2 linked regions of the Heyndrickxia acidicola genome follow. The protein of the gene in region 1 interacts with the protein of each later gene in a pairwise test. Links are inferred from orthologs where the notes say so. Each region holds a gene or a part of one and is shown on either strand. Other genes may lie near its edges. The genes, in order: def and asd.

The links.
Region 2: the proteins of def (region 1) and asd interact in binary tests that used the Escherichia coli proteins (3 or more experiments, as listed by UniProt). The link is inferred for Heyndrickxia acidicola from one-to-one orthologs.

Annotation. Positions count from the first base shown.
Region 1 is NZ_KV440953.1:1,753,104-1,762,292, forward strand. The notes cover bases 5,565-8,507. They hold def (peptide deformylase), read right to left. Parts: upstream 7,308-8,507; coding sequence 6,822-7,307; downstream 5,565-6,821. Other genes in these bases: rsmB (16S rRNA (cytosine(967)-C(5))-methyltransferase RsmB), read right to left, coding at 5,565-5,879; fmt (methionyl-tRNA formyltransferase), read right to left, coding at 5,869-6,825; priA (primosomal protein N'), read right to left, coding at 7,346-8,507. Also shown: rsgA (ribosome small subunit-dependent GTPase A), read right to left, coding at 1-689; pknB (Stk1 family PASTA domain-containing Ser/Thr kinase), read right to left, coding at 711-2,684; A5N88_RS08255 (Stp1/IreP family PP2C-type Ser/Thr phosphatase), read right to left, coding at 2,678-3,439; dual-specificity RNA methyltransferase RlmN, read right to left, coding at 3,445-4,539; more of rsmB, read right to left, coding at 4,542-5,564; more of priA, read right to left, coding at 8,508-9,189. UniProt on the Escherichia coli protein: Removes the formyl group from the N-terminal Met of newly synthesized proteins. Requires at least a dipeptide for an efficient rate of reaction. N-terminal L-methionine is a prerequisite for activity but the enzyme has broad specificity at other positions.
Region 2 is NZ_KV440953.1:1,648,012-1,658,902, reverse strand. The notes cover bases 7,986-10,883. They hold asd (aspartate-semialdehyde dehydrogenase), read left to right. Parts: upstream 7,986-8,860; coding sequence 8,861-9,907; downstream 9,908-10,883. Other genes in these bases: dapG (aspartate kinase), read left to right, coding at 9,999-10,883; A5N88_RS07740 (dipicolinate synthase subunit B), read left to right, coding at 7,986-8,504. Outside these bases: ribF (bifunctional riboflavin kinase/FAD synthetase), read left to right, coding at 1-294; rpsO (30S ribosomal protein S15), read left to right, coding at 417-686; pnp (polyribonucleotide nucleotidyltransferase), read left to right, coding at 1,087-3,207; A5N88_RS07765 (polysaccharide deacetylase family protein), read left to right, coding at 3,489-4,484; A5N88_RS07760 (M16 family metallopeptidase), read left to right, coding at 4,642-5,874; A5N88_RS07755 (YlmC/YmxH family sporulation protein), read left to right, coding at 6,080-6,325; dpaA (dipicolinic acid synthetase subunit A), read left to right, coding at 7,009-7,911; more of A5N88_RS07740, read left to right, coding at 7,908-7,985; more of dapG, read left to right, coding at 10,884-10,891.

The sequences.
Region 1 (9,189 bases):
GCTTCTAGAGAATCGAGTTCAAGTGCGCTGAAACCAGGTGTGTCCGCAACCAGGCCATCCGCAACCTCAATTAACTCTACATGCCTAGTGGTATGCTTTCCTCTTCCTAAATGAGAGGAAATCATGCTTGTCTTCAACTGAAGATTTGTATTTAACGCATTCAGCATTGACGATTTCCCAACACCGGATTGCCCTGCCACCACGCTTGTCATACCTTTTAGCAAAGGCAGGATATCCTTCATTCCTGCATCTGTTTTTGCTGATGTCCGAACCACCTGGTATCCTATTATCTCATAATCCCTTGCTTTTTTCTCTAAATCTGCTTTTTCTTCTTCGGTTAGGAGATCCAATTTGGAAATGCATATAATCGGCTCAATATTATTAGATTCTACTATGACTAAAAAACGGTCAAGCAAAGAGGTGCTGAAATCAGGTTCTTTTGCAGAAAAAACGAGAATGGCCTGATCTACATTGGCTATCGGAGGACGTACGAGTTCATTCGTTCTCTCCTTTATTTCCATCAAATAACCCTCACGATCGTTATCAGCCTGGTAAACAACGTAATCTCCGACCAAGGGGGTAATTTTATTTTTTCTAAAAACACCTCTGCCTCTGCATTGTATAACTTTTTCGTTATCCAAAACGTAGTAAAATCCGCTCAGTGCTTTAATTATTTTTCCTTCCGGCATTGGTTCACTCCTCTAAAATTTTTAGCTGTCAGGATAATTTACCGTTTCTCCGGCAATAACCGTGTTATCCCTCATCACCTTATAATACGCTTTTTTTCCTTGTTCTACTGTAAGCTGCAATTTTTTAGTCGTCGTGCTGGTGATTTGAAACGTCTCATACGGTTCAGAAATATCATTGTTCATATCTTCTATAAAAATTTGGACTTCCTGAGGCTCCCCCTGTTTAGTAGGCTCATAAGGAATGGTAATTTCCTTATCAACTGTTTTAGGCGGCAGTTCCTTAGGACCTTTAGACATCACTACTTGAACAGTATCTCCCTTTTCAAGCTGAGTACCTGCTTTTGGATCCTGAGAAATCACATGGCCCTCTTTTACTGTATCGGAATTTTCCTCCGCAGTCATATTAATTAACAGACCTGTTGACTGTGAATAATCACTTAAATCTTTAGCCGTATAGTCGCTTAAATCAGCCACAGGAATTTTTTCAGGCCCCTTGCTGACGGTAAAAGTCAAATCAGTATCTCCAGGAACTACCTCTTGACCTGCAGCTGGTGTTTGGGAGATGATGGTTCCTGCCGGTGCATCATCTGTTGTTTCATTTTCATTAATACTTTTAAAATTCAAGGGTTTCAGGAGATTGACAATATCATCATACGACCTCCCGGTATAATCCGACAGCTCCGTTTTTTCTTTACCAGTACTGACATACAGATCAACGGAAGTACCATCACTAACCGACGAACCTGATGCGGGGTCGGTTTTTATAACGTGTCCGTTATCAACGCTATTATTAGGTGCATTAATCGTATCACCGACCTTAAGACCTGAGGAAACAATAGATGTCATAGCATCTTTTAAACTATCGTTTGCAACATCAGGAACGGCAACTGACTTTGGACTCATCATTTTTGGAACCAGAACTGCTCCCAAAACACCCGCGATAAGAAACAGCAAAAGGATGATAAGTAAAACCCAGGGCCATTTCCGCCGTTTTTTCTTTTTATCCTTCCCATTCTGATCATGGGGGAAGTTCTTATTTGACTCGTTCATTTCAGCCTTTGAATGTACGAGTGTTGCATCCTTATCCGAGCCTTCAAGTGAGCCAGTTATAATAGGGACTGCTTTTGTCACCTCATCATCAGCAGGGATCTCAAACTTGTTTTCATTAATGCGTTCCGGATCAAGGGCAGTATGTATGTCTTCTGCCATTTCTTCAACTGAATCATACCTCATGAAAGGATCTTTGGCAGTTGATTTTAAAATTATGTTCTCCACACTTTGAGGAATGCTTGAATTCCATCTTTTTGGAGAAGGAGTTTCTGTTTGCAAATGTTTTAGAGCGATTGCAACTGCAGATTCGCCAGAAAAAGGGAGTCTGCCTGTCAATAATTCGAACATAACGATTCCGAGTGAGTAAATATCCGATTTTCTTGTAGCCATACCTCCACGCGCCTGTTCAGGAGATAAATAATGGACTGAACCAAGAACAGAATTGGTTTGGGTAATTGAAGTAGAAGTTAGTGCCATCGCTATCCCAAAATCAGTGATTTTTACATTGCCGCTGTGGTCCAGCAAAATGTTATGCGGCTTTATATCCCGATGGATAATGTGATTATGGTGGGCATGTGAAATAGCTGAAGCAAGCTGTCCCATAATATCCAAGGATTTTTCAACTGAAATAGGGTAATGCTGTTGTATGTATTGCTTTAAAGTCATCCCTTCTACGTATTCCATTACAATGTAGTATATGTCATCTTCTTCTCCAACATCGTATACACTTACGATATTAGGATGAACCAGGCTTGTAGCAGATTGGGCTTCTCTTTGAAAACGATGAATAAATTCCGGTTCATTTGCAAAATCTAAGCGCAGAATCTTTACCGCAACATCCCTGTCCAAAATCATGTCTCTGGCAAGGTAAACCTTTGCCATTCCGCCGCCGCCAATCATTCTAAGAATCTTATAGCGGTCATTTACACGTCTGCCAATCAGCATTCATTACACCCGCTTTCATTATTCGGAGCAAATTGAATGATGATAAGCGTTATATTATCTTCCCCGCCATTTTGGTTGGCCATTGTAATCAATTTATCGGCCTTTTCCGAAAGGGGCATTTCCTCTAACAGGATTTTCTGCATGGATTGCTCTGATACCTTATTAGAAAGCCCATCTGAACAAAGCAAAAGATAATCTCCTTCTTCATGGATAATCGTAAGGAAATCAGCTCGAATGCTGTCTTCTGTTCCAAGCGCTTTTAAAATAAGATTTTTTCTGGGATGATGCTCGGCATCTTCTTTTGTGATCTGTCCCGTTTTAACTAGTTCGTTCACTAAAGTATGATCATCTGTGAGCTGTTTAAATCCATTTTCATTTAGAATATAACAACGGCTGTCACCTATATTGGCAATGGTCGTGAAATGATCGGTACAAACTGCCGCAACAACCGTTGTTCCCATCCCTTCACACTCTTTATGATTTTGTGCATGCAGGTAAACAGCCTGATTAATTTCAGAGATTTTATCTTTCAGCCAATTTTCAGCTTGTTCAGGACTCTGCATTTCCTCTGTGTTTTCAAAGCGATCTTTAAATAATTTCACTGTCATCTCACTTGCAACATCGCCAGCATTGTGACCGCCCATGCCATCTGCTACAATGGCAAGCCGGTCACCCTTTTTACTGGTGAAAATTCCGCCGCTGTCCTCATTATGCTGACGAACTTTTCCGATGTCTGTTTTAAAAACAGACTCCATAGACGTCACCTCGTTTCTTCTTTGCGTTCCTTCGCACGGAGCTGTCCGCAGGCAGCATCAATATCGGATCCCTGCTCCCGTCTGATCGTAACGTTTACGCCCCGTTCTTTGAGGGTTTTTTCAAATTTGAAGATTTGGCTCTTAGGTGTACGTACATAGTCGCGCTCCGGTACATAATTTACCGGAATTAAATTCACATGGCATTTCAAGTCTTTTATTAACCTTGCAAGCTCTTCAGCATGCTCTACCTGGTCGTTTACATTTCCAAACAAACCATATTCAAAAGTAACGCGTCTGCCTGTTTTTTCATTATAATATTTTACTGCTTCAATTAAATCAGGCAGTTTGTATGCCCTGTTAATCGGCATTAATTTTGAGCGAAGCTCTGAATTGGGTGCATGAAGAGATATCGCAAAGTTAATTTGAATATCTTCATCTGCAAATGTATAAATTTTTGGTACAATTCCACTAGTTGATACTGTAATATGGCGCGCTCCAATATTTAATGCATCCTTGCTGTTTACAATGCGCAAAAATTTCATAAGCTGGTCATAGTTGTCGAAAGGCTCGCCAATTCCCATTACAACAATAGAGCTCACACGTTCATTTAATTCATCCAGTGCCTGCTGTACCTTTACAACCTGTGCAACAATTTCTCCAGCCTGCAGATGCCTTTTAAGCCCGCCTAAGGTAGAAGCACAGAAAGTACAGCCAATTCTGCAGCCTACTTGTGTAGTTACACATATAGAATTACCATATTCATGCCTCATTAAAACTGTTTCAATAGAATAACCGTCATGAAGCTCAAACAAAAACTTCATCGTTCCGTCGGCTGATGTTTGCTGGATAATGGTATTTAACGTCGTAATAGTAAAACTATTATTTAATTTATCTCGCAGCTGCTTGGATAAATTGCTCATGTCATCAAAGCTTGTTGCTCTTTTTTGATAAAGCCAATCATAAATTTGAGCGGCTCTAAAGCTTTTTTCCCCATTCTCGGTCAGCCATTGCTTCAGCTCATCCAGACTCAAAGAATAGATAGAGGAAATAGCCGGTTGTTCATTTACTTTCTTTCTTTTTGTTACTTTTGTTTCTTCCATTGTTAATTACCCTTCTTTCTAAAGCATGCTATGAAAAATCCGTCTCCTCCAAAATCCTGAGGGAAGATTTGAAGCATGTTTTGTTTGACAAATGGTTTGATTGGTTCAGGAACATTTAATGAATAAAGCTCAAAGTCCTCGTGTTTATCAAGAAATGCCTCTACAGTACTTTCATTTTCCAGTTTATCAACTGTACAGGTACTGTAAACCATCAAGCCGTTTTCTTTCAGCAGTTTTGCTGCCTGGTGCAGGATTTCCTGCTGAATCTTTTGAAGCTGTTCCATATCCTCTAAGCTTTTCCGATATTTTATATCAGGCTTTCTTCTCAATACTCCAAGGCCTGAGCATGGTGCGTCTACTAAAACGCGGTCAAAGGAGTTTTCTTTAAAGCACTCCCCTGCCTTCCGGCTGTCTAAAGCCATTGCATTTATGTTATCCAACCCTAAACGGGATGCATTTTCCTGTATGAGTTTAACTTTATGTTCATGTAAATCAAGAGCTGTCACATCGCCAGTTTTATTCAGCTTTTCAGCAATATGAGCCGTTTTTCCGCCAGGGGCAGCACAGCAATCAAGTATATGCTGTCCCGGTAAAATATTTAAAGCATAAGCAACCATCATGGAGCTTTCATCCTGAATTGTGATTAACCCATTTTTAAATGCTTGTGAATGGGCAAGATTGCCTTTAAGAGATTGAATTGCTTCCGGAATGAAAACACTCCCTTGAACCTGGTAACCTTCCTCCGTAAGCAGCTCAAGAGCTTCTTCACGTGTTGTCCTGGTTAAATTGACCCTTGCAGTTTGCAAAGGCGCAAGGAGATTGGCTTCACACATTTTCTTCGTCTTTTCGAAACCAAACTGCGATGTCCATCTTTTTACCATCCATAATGGATGGCTTGTCTCAATCGAAAGTCTTTCAACTGGATCCTTGATTAAATCAAGAGAACGTACCCCTTCTCTTTGGACAGCCCTTAAAACGCCATTTACCATTCCGGAAATTCCCCTATGCCCGCGTTTTTTAGCTATTTCTACTGCTTCAAATAAAACGGCACGATCAGGAATTTTATCTAAGTATATCATCTGGTAAAGAGATAGGCGTAATAAATTTTGTACCCAGCTTTCCACTTTCTTTTTCAAAAATGGCTTTAAAAAATAATCAAGGGTATATTTTCTTTGCAAAGTTCCATAGGTAATTTCTGTCAGCAAGCCTTTATCAGGGCTTGACAGACGGGAGGTTTCAATTACATGATTTAAAAGCAGATTACTGTATGACTGATTTTTTTCAACAGCCTGTATTACCTCAAGAGCCGCTTCTCTTACATTCATTATTTTATTGGCCATCCATATCACCCAGCTTAGTACCGGCTGTCAGTCCGGCACCTGTACCATTTAAGAATTGTTCTGCAGTCATTCTTTTTTTTCCGGCCGGCTGGAGGTCCGTAATTTTTATGCCGGTTCCATTTCCTGTTGACACGATAAACCCATCCTTCATGATCTGGGTTACCACACCAGGTTCCTTCTGGCTGGACAGGGCATACTTTTCTCCCCACCAAACTTTCAGCGTACTACCACCTAACGTTGTATAGGCTACAGGCCATGGGTGTAGTCCACGGATATGATTATAGATTTCCTCTCCGGATTTCGTCCAATCAATTTTCTCCTGTTCTCTTTTTATATTAGAAGCAAACGTTGCTTTTTCTTCATCCTGTGGAATCGACTGATTTTTTCTACTAATGATGTCAGGCAATGTTCTGGATAAAAGCTCTGCACCGGCGATGCTTAATTTTTCAAAGAGAATCCCGACATGGTCCTCTTCTTCAATTGGAACCTCCACCTGACTGATTATATTACCTGCATCTAATTTTTCCACCATGTACATAATGGTAATTCCCGTTTTTTCTTTACCCTGCATGATCGCATAATGGACCGGCGCCCCACCTCTAAGCTCTGGGAGCAGGGATGCATGCACGTTGATACAGCCAAGAGCAGGTGCGTCCAATAATTCTTTTGGAAGAATTTGGCCGTATGCCGCCGTTACAATCAAATCTGCTCCAAGTGCAATAATTTCCTTGAGTTCCTCGGATTTCCTTAATTTTTCCGGCTGATAAACAGGTATCCCTCTTTTTACAGCTTCTTCTTTTACAGGAGGAGGAGTCATGATTCTCTTGCGGCCCACAGGACGATCTGGCTGTGTGACAGCCGCAATGACTTCATATCCATCTTCTATTAGTTTCTGTAATACTGGAACGGAGAAATCAGGTGTCCCCATAAAAACAATCTTTGTCATTCGCTGTCAAACCCTTCTATATCTTCTTCCTTAATATATTTCAGTACAAGAGAAGTAAATAAAATACCATGTAAATGATCGATTTCATGCTGAATAGCTCTGGCCAGATAGTCTTCCGCTTCTACTATAAAAGTCCTGCCTTTCACATCCTGGGCTTGTACCTTCACATAATAAGGACGGGAAACGGTTCCGTATAAACCTGGAAAGCTAAGGCATCCTTCTACATCGGTTTGTTCTCCGGAGGTTTTCAATATGACAGGATTGATAAGATCCAGCCTGCCAATATCCTCTCCTATATCAACTACAGCAATTTGCTGGCCAACACCAATTTGAGGTGCCGCAAGTCCAACTCCATCTGCAGCAAGCATGGTTTCATACATATCATTTACTAATGTTTTAAGCTTTTTATCAAATTGCGTAACCGGCTTGCATTCTTTCTCAAGAATACTGTCCGGATATTTTACAATGGGCAGTATAGCCACTTAAATTCCCTCTTTTCACTCAAATAGGTTTTCTTTCATTACATCATCATATAAGGATTGACATCAACCGAAATGGTTAATCCTTCAGAATTCTTGTTTTGCTGAAAATGCTCCAGCACAGCCTTTAAAGCAGAGGGTAATTCTGGTTCCCGTTTGTATTTTATCAGACATTGATATCGATATCTATTCTTGATCCGCGAGATTGGTGAAGCAACTGGCCCTAAAATGACTGCCTGGCTGCTCAAACGCTTTTGGATGAATTTCGTGATTTTATCTGTGACACCAAGGGTTTTGGTTAGATCTTCATGTGAAACAGTAACCAATGCCATGAAATAAAAAGGAGGATAGGATCCAAGCTTCCTCATTTGCATTTCTCTATGATAAAAAGAGTCATAATCATGCAATCCTGCAAGCTCTATACTGTAGTGCTCAGGAGAATAGGTTTGAATGATTACTTCTCCCTCTTTATCATGCCTTCCTGCTCTCCCGCTTACCTGGGTAAGCAGTTGAAACGTCTTCTCTGAAGATCGGAAATCAGGAAGATGAAGCATCGTATCTGCACTGAGAACACCTACTAAGGTGATGTTAGGAAAATCCAAGCCTTTTGCTATCATTTGAGTACCGAGCAAAATATCGGCTTTTCCTTCTTCAAACTGGGTTAATAGTTTTTCATGGGCACCTTTTCGGCTTGTTGTGTCGACATCCATCCGGATAACTCGAGCCTGCGGCAATAGTTTTCCCAGCTCCTCTTCGACTTTTTGCGTGCCTGTTCCAAAGTATCGGATGTGATCACTGTTACATTCAGGACATGTGTTTGGAACGTAGCATTCGTACCCGCAATAATGGCATTTCATTTGGTTGGAGTGGCGATGGTATGTCAGCGAAATATCGCAATCAGGGCATTGAAGCACATATCCGCAATCCCTGCACATAACAAAGGAAGAATGTCCTCTTTTATTAAGAAAAAGCACAGTTTGTTCCTTTTTTTCTAATCGGTCCTGAAGTTTGTCAAATAAATCTGTTGAAAACATTGACCGGTTTCCGCTTCGAAGTTCCTCCCGCATGTCAATGATGGATACCTTGGGGAGGGACTGGTTATTCATTCTTTTCGGTAGGGTTAAAAGTGTATATATTCCTTTTTGGGCTCTGGCAAAGGTTTCGAGAGAAGGAGTAGCACTACCCAGTATAACCGGGCATTGGTGGGTAATGCTTCTGTGAATCGCGACATCCCTGGCATGGTACCGCGGGTTTTCCTCTTGTTTATAGCTGTTTTCATGCTCTTCATCTATAATAATAATTCCTATATTCTCCAAAGGGGCAAATATAGCCGATCTGGCCCCGACCACCACTCTTGCTTCTTTTCTTTCTATCTTGCGCCATTCATCATATTTTTCCCCCACTGATAAACCGCTGTGCAGGACCGCCACATCACTTCCAAACCGGCTTTTAAAGCGGTGGACCATTTGGGGGGTTAAAGAAATTTCAGGAACAAGCACAATGGCTTCTTTCCCCTCATTCAGCACTTTTTGTATCGATTGGAGATAGATTTCCGTTTTTCCGCTTCCGGTAACGCCATATAAAAGAAAGGTTTCACTTATTTCACTGTCAATAGACTCTAAAATAGGCTTTATGGCTTTTTGCTGATCCGTGGTAAGCGGCAGGGCCTCTGTTTTATAAAACGTATGGTGTTCGTAAGGATCTCTGTAAACCTCCTCATTTATTTCCCTCAAAAAACCTTTTTGGACCAATCCACGAATGACAGAAGAAGCCGTTCCGAGAGAATCGGAAAGCTCCTTGGCTGTAATCCTTTTATCGTTTGAATGCAGGAAGTACTGGAGGATTTCTTTTTGCTTTACTGCATTTTTGGGAAGTCCATCTGCTA
Region 2 (10,891 bases), 110 kb from region 1 along the record:
ATTATTCCTAAGACAGGTGTTTATACAGTCCGGATTTTGGTAGCTGGCCAATGGTTTAATGGTGTTTGCAATGTCGGCTACAAACCTACCTTTAAAAATCCTGAAGAGTATTCTCAAACCGTGGAGGTCTATATTATAGATTTTGATCGCTCTATCTATGGAGAGGAAATTGAAATAGAGTGGCATCTGCGCATAAGAGATGAAAAGAAATTCAATGGAATAGAAGAATTAAAAGCGCAAATTTCCAAAGATAAAGAGACCGCAATAGAATACTTTAAAAAAATACAGGATTAGACTTGTTTTTTAACACTAATAGTAGTATTCTAATACAGTATGATGAACCTTTGCTTGGCAAGTCGAGTCACCGACGCTTGCTCGGTAATAGGGGATTAAAATAGATTTTGGAGGTGAAACGGATGGCGATTTCTCAAGAGCGTAAAAACGAAATCATCAACCAATATAAAGTTCATGAAACTGATACTGGTTCTGCAGAGGTACAAATTGCTGTACTTACTGAAGATATCAACAACCTGAATGATCACTTACGCGTTCATAAGAAAGATCATCACTCACGTCGTGGTCTTTTGAAAATGGTAGGTAAACGTCGTAACCTATTAACTTACCTGCGTAACAAAGATGTTCAACGTTATCGTGAATTGATTAACAAACTTGGCCTACGTCGTTAATTTGAAGTAGCTATAAAAGAAAAAGCGGGATTTTTTCCCGCTTTTTTGTTAGCATAAAAAGAGTATTCGTAAAATCTATTTTCATGCATGATGTGATTCAGCTTACTGTGTGTAATCAAATGTCGAAAAACCATACATAATAAGATTTCAAGCAGTGCTTCAGCTGGAATTAAGTGCTCTTATTCAACCATTTCCCGCCTCTTTCGTTTTAAAAAAGAATTAGCTGGAGATGAATTGAGAATGGGGAAATTGGAAAAAATAAAAAGTATTTACAGTGTTTTTTAGGAAGTAATGATAAAAGCCTTTTTCTCAATGTAAAAAGTTTTTATATTTTAATGTATATGACAAACACTTTTATCTATGAAAAAATAAAGTAAGTGTTTTCGAAAGGAGTTTAAACATGCCACAAGGAGAGAAACATACTTTTTCCATGGATTGGGCTGGCCGGGATTTAACAGTTGAAATCGGTCAATTAGCTAAGCAGGCAAATGGTGCTGTTATTGTCCGCTACGGCGATACTGCGGTTTTAAGCACAGCAACAGCTTCAAAAGAACCAAAAACTGTAGACTTTTTCCCTCTTACAGTAAATTACGAGGAAAGATTATATGCGGTAGGTAAAATTCCGGGAGGATTCATTAAAAGAGAAGGCCGTCCTAGTGAAAAAGCCATTCTGGCAAGCCGTTTAATCGACCGTCCAATCCGCCCGCTTTTTGCAGACGGATTCCGTAACGAAGTACAAGTTGTCAGTATGGTAATGAGTGTAGACCAAAACTGTCCTTCTGACATGGCGGCAATGTTTGGTTCATCCTTAGCTCTATCTGTTTCCGATATTCCATTTCAAGGCCCAATTGCAGGTGTAATCGTCGGCCGGATAAACGATGAGTTCGTCATTAATCCTACGGTTGAACAATTGGAAAAAAGTGATATGCATTTAACCGTTGCCGGAACGAAAGATGCTATCAACATGGTTGAAGCGGGTGCAAACGAAGTGCCGGAAGAAGTAATGCTGGAAGCTATTATGTTCGGACACGATGAAATTAAAAAGCTGATTGCTTTCCAGGAAGAAATTGCTGCTCAAATCGGAAAAGAAAAAATGGCTTTCAGCCTGTATGAGCTTGATCCCGTACTGGAAAAAGAAGTTCGTGCTATGTGCGAGACCGAGCTGAACCAGGCAATTCAGGTTCAAGAGAAACATGCTCGAGAAGAGGCAATTCAGGAAGTAAAAGCAAAGGTTGTTTCTGAATTTGAAGAACACGAAGGCATAGATGAGGAACAATTAAAACAAGTTAAGGCGATCTTAGGGAAGCTGGTTAAAGCTGAAGTGCGCCGCTTGATTACAGAAGAAAAAGTTCGTCCTGATGGCCGCAGTATAGATGAAATTCGTCCGCTTTCTTCTGAAGTGGGAATACTGCCAAGAACACATGGATCTGGACTTTTCACACGCGGACAAACGCAAGCATTAAGCGTGTGTACATTAGGTGCCCTTGGAGATGTTCAAATTCTTGACGGATTGGGTGTTGAGGAATCCAAGCGGTTTATGCACCATTATAATTTCCCTTCTTTCAGCGTAGGGGAAACGGGACCAATGAGGGGTCCTGGACGACGTGAAATCGGACACGGAGCACTTGGTGAGAGAGCCCTTGAACCAATTATTCCGAATGAAAAAGACTTTCCATACACGATCCGCCTAGTATCAGAAGTACTTGAATCGAATGGTTCAACATCACAGGCAAGTATTTGCGGAAGCACGCTCGCATTAATGGATGCCGGTGTACCAATCAAGGCACCTGTAGCAGGCATTGCAATGGGCCTTGTGAAATCAGGAGAGCATTATAGCATTTTAACAGATATCCAGGGGATGGAAGACCATCTTGGGGATATGGATTTTAAAGTGGCAGGAACGGAAAAGGGAGTAACAGCCCTTCAAATGGACATTAAAATAGAAGGACTATCCCGTCAAATTCTTGAGGAAGCTCTACAGCAGGCTAAACGCGGCCGTATGGAAATTCTAAAATCTATGATGGCAACGATCAGTCAGCCGAGAAACCAGCTGTCTGCATACGCTCCGAAAATCTTAACGATGACAATTAACCCTGATAAAATCAGAGATGTTATTGGACCAAGCGGAAAGCAAATCAATAAAATTATTGAGGATACAGGCGTTAAGATTGACATTGAACAGGATGGCACCATTTTCATTTCGTCAACCGATGAAGACATGAACAAAAAAGCTAGAAAAATCATTGAAGATATTGTACGTGAAGTTGAAATTGGCCAAATTTACTTAGGTAAAGTAAAACGAATTGAGAAATTTGGCGCTTTTGTTGAAATCTTCAATGGTAAAGATGGACTTGTTCATATTTCTGAACTGGCTGAAGAGCGGGTTCGAAAAGTGGAGGATGTCTTGAAAATTGGTGATGAGGTCTTAGTAAAGGTTATTGAAATTGATAACCAGGGCAGAGTCAACCTTTCAAGAAAAGCAGTTCTTAAAGAACAAAGTGAAAAAGAAAAGCAGGAATAAGTCAGGCTATGACCTGGCTTTTTTAATGTATAAGAAAGAATAAAATTTTTTATTAGGCTCTTTTCGTAAACTTTGTTTCTATTGGGCACAGTAATATCATTATTAATATGTGTTCAGTATTAAAACTTGTGAAGAGCTTACGAAAAGATGCTACGAATACAGACAACAAACGGAATGATCTCTTGTACATAATGTAAAAATCGATGTGAAAGCAGCCTTTATTAAATAGTTCTACCTTGTCCCCATTCTTCATATTTTTAAGAAGAAGGAGGGAACATAAGGTGAAAAATACAAAAAACTTGATTGCTTTTGCTCTGATTGCTATTCTTACAATTGTAATGGTTCAAAATCCCATTATTAATAATTATATTTCATTACTGAAGGGACAGGCTGTTAATACAGCAGCTGTACATACTGAGCTTTACGAGAAAATTGAGGAAGAAGCTCCTCATTATAACATCCCTCCGAAAGATGCTGTAATAGATCCTGTTTGGAGAGCAACACCTGGATATAATGGTATTCAAGTGGATGTAAATGCATCTTATAAAAAAATGAAGAAAAGCAATCGATTTGACCCTCACAAACTGGTCTTTAAGCAGATCCCTCCAAAAATACACTTGGATGATCTGGATGCCTCTCCTATTTACAGAGGGTACCCTGAAAAGCCGATGGTCAGCTTCTTAATTAATGTTGCTTGGGGAAATGAATATCTGCCAAAAATATTATCTACATTGAAAAAGTATAATGTTCATGCTACCTTCTTCCTGGAAGGCCGCTGGGTAAAAGAAAATCCAGAGCTTGCCAAAATGATTGTGGATGGCGGTAATGAAGTAGGGAACCATTCCTATACCCATCCAGATATGAAAACGCTGGCTTCCGAACAGGTGCGTGAACAGTTAATCAAAACCAATCAGGTGATTGAAGCAACTACAGGGAAGAAAGTGAAATGGTTTGCTCCTCCAAGCGGAAGCTACAGAGATGAGGTTGTTAAAATAGCTGATTCTCTGGATATGAGCACCATTATGTGGACTGTTGATACAATCGATTGGCAAAAGCCTTCTGCAGATGTTCTTGTTCAAAGGGTTCTAAAGAAGGTAGGCCCTGGATCTATGATTTTAATGCATCCTACAAAATCGACCGCAGACGGTCTGGAAACATTGATTAAAGACATTAAAAAGCGCAATCTGCGTATTGGGACGGTATCAAGACTTTTGGATGAAGAGCGGATTGTAAAAATGGATGGAGGACCTTCCAGTAGTCTGCAAAATGGGGAATAAATAAGGTCTTGCTTAGCTTTGGGTCATAAAGTCAGAGAGGGCAAGCCGGTTATAAGAAATGGAATGGTTGGGATATTTGCCATGGATAATGGGTAAACCAACCATATCCAGCAATGTTTGCATCTAAGCGATGGCACTAAACAAGGAGGAAACGACTATGATAAAAAAATATACTTGCCAAAACGGACTTAGAATCGTACTAGAAGAAATTCCTACTGTTCGCTCGGTAGCCATCGGTATTTGGGTAGGAACCGGTTCAAGGGATGAAGGACTAAAGAATAATGGTATATCCCATTTTTTAGAGCATATGTTCTTTAAGGGCACAAAAACAAGAAGTGCCAGGGACATTGCAGAAGCATTTGATTCCATTGGGGGGCAGGTAAATGCATTTACTTCCAAGGAATATACTTGTTATTATGCAAAAGTTCTAGACAACCATTCTCAATTTGCTCTTGAAATTCTGGCAGATATGTTTTTCCATTCAGAGTTTGTTGAAGAAGAGCTTAAAAAAGAAAAAAATGTAGTATTTGAAGAAATTAAAATGTATGAGGATACTCCGGATGATATTGTCCATGACTTATTAGGAAAAGCCATTTATGAAGACCATTCTCTTGGGTATCCAATCCTGGGTACAGAAGAAACATTGGAAACCTTCAACAGTGAAACGCTGCATAAATACATGCATGACATGTACACGCCTGATCGTGTGGTCATTTCAGTTGCAGGAAATGTTTCCGAATCCTTTATTAAACTAATTGAAGCTTTATTTGGGAGCTATCAAGGCGGAAAAGAATCTGTTGATACATCACAGCCGATCTTTCATGCCAACCAAATTGTCAAGAAAAAGGATACAGAACAGGCACATTTATGCCTTGGATTTGAAGGCCTTGCGATAGGGCATAAAGAAATCTACGATCTGATTGTTCTTAACAATATTCTTGGCGGCAGCATGTCTTCGAGGCTTTTCCAGGAGGTCCGTGAACAAAGGGGACTTGCCTATTCTGTATTTTCTTATCATTCCTCTTATAAAGACACAGGCATGGTGACTATCTATGGGGGTACCGGTGCAAAACAGTTAAATCAGCTATTTGAAACTATTCAAATGACGCTGGATGAATTTAAAAGAGAGGGAGTTACAGATAGAGAGGTCCATAATTGTAAAGAACAATTAAAAGGAAATCTTATGCTGAGTCTTGAAAGCACAAATAGCCGAATGAGCCGCAATGGGAAAAATGAGCTTTTATTAGGCAAACATCGTTCACTGGATGAAGTGGTGGAAGAGATTGACCGGGTAACAGTTAATAATATAAATCAACTGGCAAATAAAATTTTCACTGATAAATATTCCATCTCGCTGGTCAGCCCGGACGGCAAACTTCCAAAAGCTTAATGAGACTTCTTTGAAAAATTTCATTCTAAAATATTCATACGAGCTATACATTGATAGTAGAGCTGTCTTATTGCAGCAGGTGAATATTTTTTTGCAGGCAGCTTGAAGGAGAGTCCGCTGAATCTGGTCTTGGGATTCACGTATGAAGGGGCTTTTCGGAAAAGCTGCTTTTTGAATGGCATTTTCAAAAATTAGGAGGGGTATCATGCGCTTAAGCGAGCTGAGCGGTAAAGAAATAGTTGATTTTAAAAAGGCGGAAAAATTAGGAGTCCTGGGACAGACAGATCTTGAAATTAATGAAAGCACAGGTCACATCCATACACTTATTATTCCAAGTGGTAAATGGATGCGTAAACAAAGCTCCGAGATAAGAGTCCCATGGAAACAAATAAGAACAATAGGTTCTGATATGATTATACTGGAAGTACCTGAAAATGAACTATTCAGATGAGGTTGGCTTATGCCAATCTTTTTTTTGTATTTTTTTAGACCTGGCTTTGTTAAATGACGCTGTTTTTTTAGTTCATACAGTCTTCCCGACCGCCCTCGTAAAACAAAATACCTGCAGCAGAAATCGACCAGCAGGAAAATTAGAGCGCTCCACCGTATCTCTGTTAGATCCTGGAATAGAAACGAGTCCAATGTTGATTGAAGCGAAAGGCACGAGACTCCTGCGGGAAAAGCTGGCCAAAGGGAGACCCCACAGGAGCTTGCGATGAGGAGGCTCCCGGCCGCCCGCGGAAAGCGAGTGCCTGCAGCGGAAATCAACCAGCAGGATGATCAGGGCCTCTGTTAGAGCACGGAGAAACGAATCCTAAGGTGAATGAAGAGGAAGACACGAGGCTCACGCCCGCGGAAAGCGAGTGTCTCAAGTGCAAATCAACCAGCAGGAAGAAAGATGCTGAATCCAAGATCATCTGATATCATTGGACCTTTTGGGACATCCTCTACCTTTACTATAAAATGAGCTAAAATTGAACAGGAATCACATTAAAATTTAACACAGTCTTGGAACTTAAATAGTAATTCATCAAGTTTCTATAGATAGCCGTAAACAAAATTCACCGTTTAGCCGACTGCGCATAAGATGATGAGGTAAATACCCAATCAACATTGAAGAAGGTGGCCGTATTGATGTTGACAGGATTGCAGATTGCGGTGATCGGCGGGGATGCACGCCAGCTGGAAGTAATCCGTAAATTAGCAGAACTTGATTCAAAGCTTTCATTAATAGGATTTGAACAATTAGATCTTGTGTTTTCAGGTGTCAATAAAGAAAAGTTTAATGAAGTGGATTTTGCAGAAATTGATGCCATCATCCTACCAATAACCGGTACAAATTCAGAGGGCCAGGTTGAGTTGATCTTTTCCAATGAGGAGGTCATTTTATCGGAAGAAATATTATTAAAAACTCCTCCTTATTGCACGATTTTCACAGGAATCAGCAATTCATACTTAGACCAGCTTGCAAAGAGAACGAATCGGAGGCTAGTGAAATTATTTGAGCGTGATGATGTAGCCATATACAATTCTATACCAACTGTAGAAGGCACCATAATGATGGCTATTCAACATACTGAATTCACTATTCATAATTCACGGGTGGCTATACTGGGTCTTGGCAGGGTAGGCATGAGTGTAGCAAGAGCGTTCCACCATTTGGGAGCAAAAGTGAAAGTAGGTGCGAGGAGAACGGAACATCTCGCAAGGATAGCTGAAATGGGGCTCGATTCATTCCAATTGAGCGAGTTGGAAAATGAAGTCAGGGATATAGATATTTGTATAAATACTATCCCGCATTTGATAGTAAATGCCGCTGTTATTCAAAAAATGCCAACCCATACGCTCATTATAGACCTAGCATCAAAACCTGGCGGGACTGATTTTAGATATGCTGAGAAACGGGGAATTAAAGCTCTTTTGGCACCAAGCCTTCCTGGCATTGTGGCTCCTAAAACAGCAGGTCAGATATTGGGAAATGTGCTTGCTCAATTGCTGGAAGAAGATGTATTAAAGAGAAAGGAGAAAACGATATGAATGTAAAAGGAAAACGCATTGGATTTGGTTTGACAGGTTCACATTGCACATATGATGCCGTGTATCCAGAAATAAAAAAATTGGTTGATGCAGGTGCGGAAGTACGCCCAATCGTTACTTATACAGTCCAAAATACAGACACTCGTTTTGGAAATGGAGAGGACTGGGTAGAAAAAATTGAGGCAGCTACAGGGTTTAAGGTTATTAACACGATTGTGGACGCAGAGCCCCTCGGACCAAAGCTGCCCCTTGATTGCATGGTCATTGCTCCTATAACAGGGTATACCATGAGTAAATTGGCGAACGCTCTTACAGACTCTCCTGTCCTTATGGCAGCAAAAGCAACATTAAGAAATCTTAAGCCGGTTGTTCTTGGTATTTCTACTAATGATGCTTTGGGACTGAATGGCGTTAATTTAATGAGGCTAATGGCAACTAAAAATCTATATTTTGTTCCGTATGGCCAGGATGATCCTGTCAAAAAGCCTAATTCAATGGTAGCCCGTATGCCAATGCTGCTAGAAACAGTGGAAGCGGCCCTTGAAGGAAAACAGATCCAGCCGGTAATTGTTGAAAGATTTCGGGATGAGTAAGTAAATAATTTCCTGACACTCGCCAAAAAGGCGAGTTTTCTATTGTTTAGGATGATAAAGGAGTAAAGAGAAAATAGTATTGATTCTTTTTTTTATATGTTAAAATAGAAGAAGTTTTTATCATGCACATTTCGATTTTTTTCACGATGTGCCAATCTTTTTTGGTTTCACAGGCAATTATAGGAATCATTTTAGCCTTTGTCTTGCATGCAAGATCATAAAAGACAAAACATTAGCCTCAGAACCGTTAAGAAACAATTTAAAATAAAAAATACTTTATGAAATAAGAATGCAGTAGAAAAAATACATGAAGATGAATAATGTATAGGTAGGAAATATGGAAGGGGTATGCTTTTATGAAAGAAACAAGAGGGTTTCATGTAGCTGTTCTTGGTGCTACAGGAGCAGTTGGCCAGCAAATGATAAAAACTTTGGAACAACGTAATTTCCCTATTAAGAAGTTAACACTGCTTTCTTCTGCACGGTCTGCAGGAAAGGCTGTTAAATTTAAAGGTGAAAGCATACTAGTACAAGAAGCTAAACCTGAAAGCTTTGAGGGTGTAGATATTGCCCTTTTTAGTGCGGGGGGAAGTGTGTCCAAACAGATGGCACCTGAAGCAGTTAAGCGCGGTGCAATTGTTGTTGACAATACAAGTGCATTCCGTATGGATCCAGAAGTTCCTTTAGTGGTTCCTGAAGTAAATGAAGAGGATTTGAAAAATCACAATGGAGTTATTGCCAATCCGAATTGTTCAACGATTCAAATGGTGGTCGCTCTTGAGCCAATCCGAAAAGAATATGGCTTAAGCAAAGTGATTGTTTCGACCTATCAGGCAGTTTCAGGTGCAGGTTCAGCTGCTATTCAGGAATTAAAGGACCACACAAAGGCACTCCTTGCCGAAGAACCGTTTGAACCGAAAATACTGCCAGTAAAAAGTGATAAAAAACATTATCAGCTTGCTTTTAATGCAGTTCCGCAAATTGATGTGTTTACAGAGAATGGTTTTACCTACGAAGAAATGAAGATGATTAATGAAACCAAGAAGATAATGCATATGCCTAATCTTAAGGTGGCTGCTACTTGTGTAAGAATTCCTGTTGAGACAGGCCACTCTGAATCTGTATACTTTGAGGTGGAAAAGAATTCTGTAACTGTTTCGGATCTTCAAGGGATATTACTACAGGCAGATGGAGTGGTGCTTGAAGATGATCCTTCCAATCAGGTTTATCCAATGCCTGCCCATGCTGTTGGTAAAAATGATACATTTGTAGGCAGAATTCGCAAGGATCTAGATGAGGAAAATGGATTTCATATGTGGGTAGTTTCTGACAACCTATTAAAAGGGGCAGCCTGGAATTCAGTCCAAATTGCGGAAAGCCTTATTAAGCTGAACCTTGTATAATCATACTTTTTTAGCGCACGGCATTTAACTATTATATTTTCATGTCTGCATAAAGCGATTAGGCATTTAACTAATATATAGAGGTGTTAAAATGAAGTTAATTGTTCAGAAGTTTGGCGGGACCTCTGTAAGGGATGAGAGCAGCCGTCTTCTTGCTATCAATCATATTAAGGATGCATTAAAGGAAGGATACAAAGTAGTGGCAGTCGTTTCGGCAATGGGAAGAAAAGGAGAACCCTATGCGACGGATACATTATTATCTCTTGTAGGCAGTTCAAATACCCGTTTGAGCAGCAGGGAGCAGGACCTGCTGCTTTCCTGCGGCGAGGTGATTTCGAGTTTGGTGTTTTCCAATATGCTTTTAAATAAAGGGGTTAAGGCTGTATCATTAACAGGAGCGCAGGCAGGCTTCCGTACGAATGCCGAGCATACGAATGCAAAAATCATTGAAATGAAATGCGATCGCCTGAAAAAGGAACTAGAAGATCATGATGTTGTGGTCGTAGCTGGATTCCAGGGCGCTTCTAGGAACGGAGATGTAACAACGATTGGCCGGGGCGGCAGCGATACGTCTGCAGCGGCTTTGGGAGCTGCATTGAATGCAGAGTGGATCGATATCTTTACAGATGTGGACGGCATTATGACTGCAGATCCGAGGATAGCAGAAAATGCAAGAAAACTTCCCGTGGTCACTTATACGGAAGTATGTAATATGGCATATCAGGGAGCTAAAGTGATCCATCCACGGGCCGTAGAGATTGCTATGCAGGCGAAAGTCCCTATTCGCATCCGTTCAACCTATACAAACGATGTGGGTACCCTTGTTACATCCTTAAATAAACAAATGAAGGGAACCGATATCCGTGAAAGGATGGTAACAGGGATTGCCTACGTTCCAAACATTTCTCAGATTAAAGTATTTGCAAAAGACGGCCAATACAATTTACAGACTGAAGTCTTTAAGGCTATGGCCAGCGAATCCAT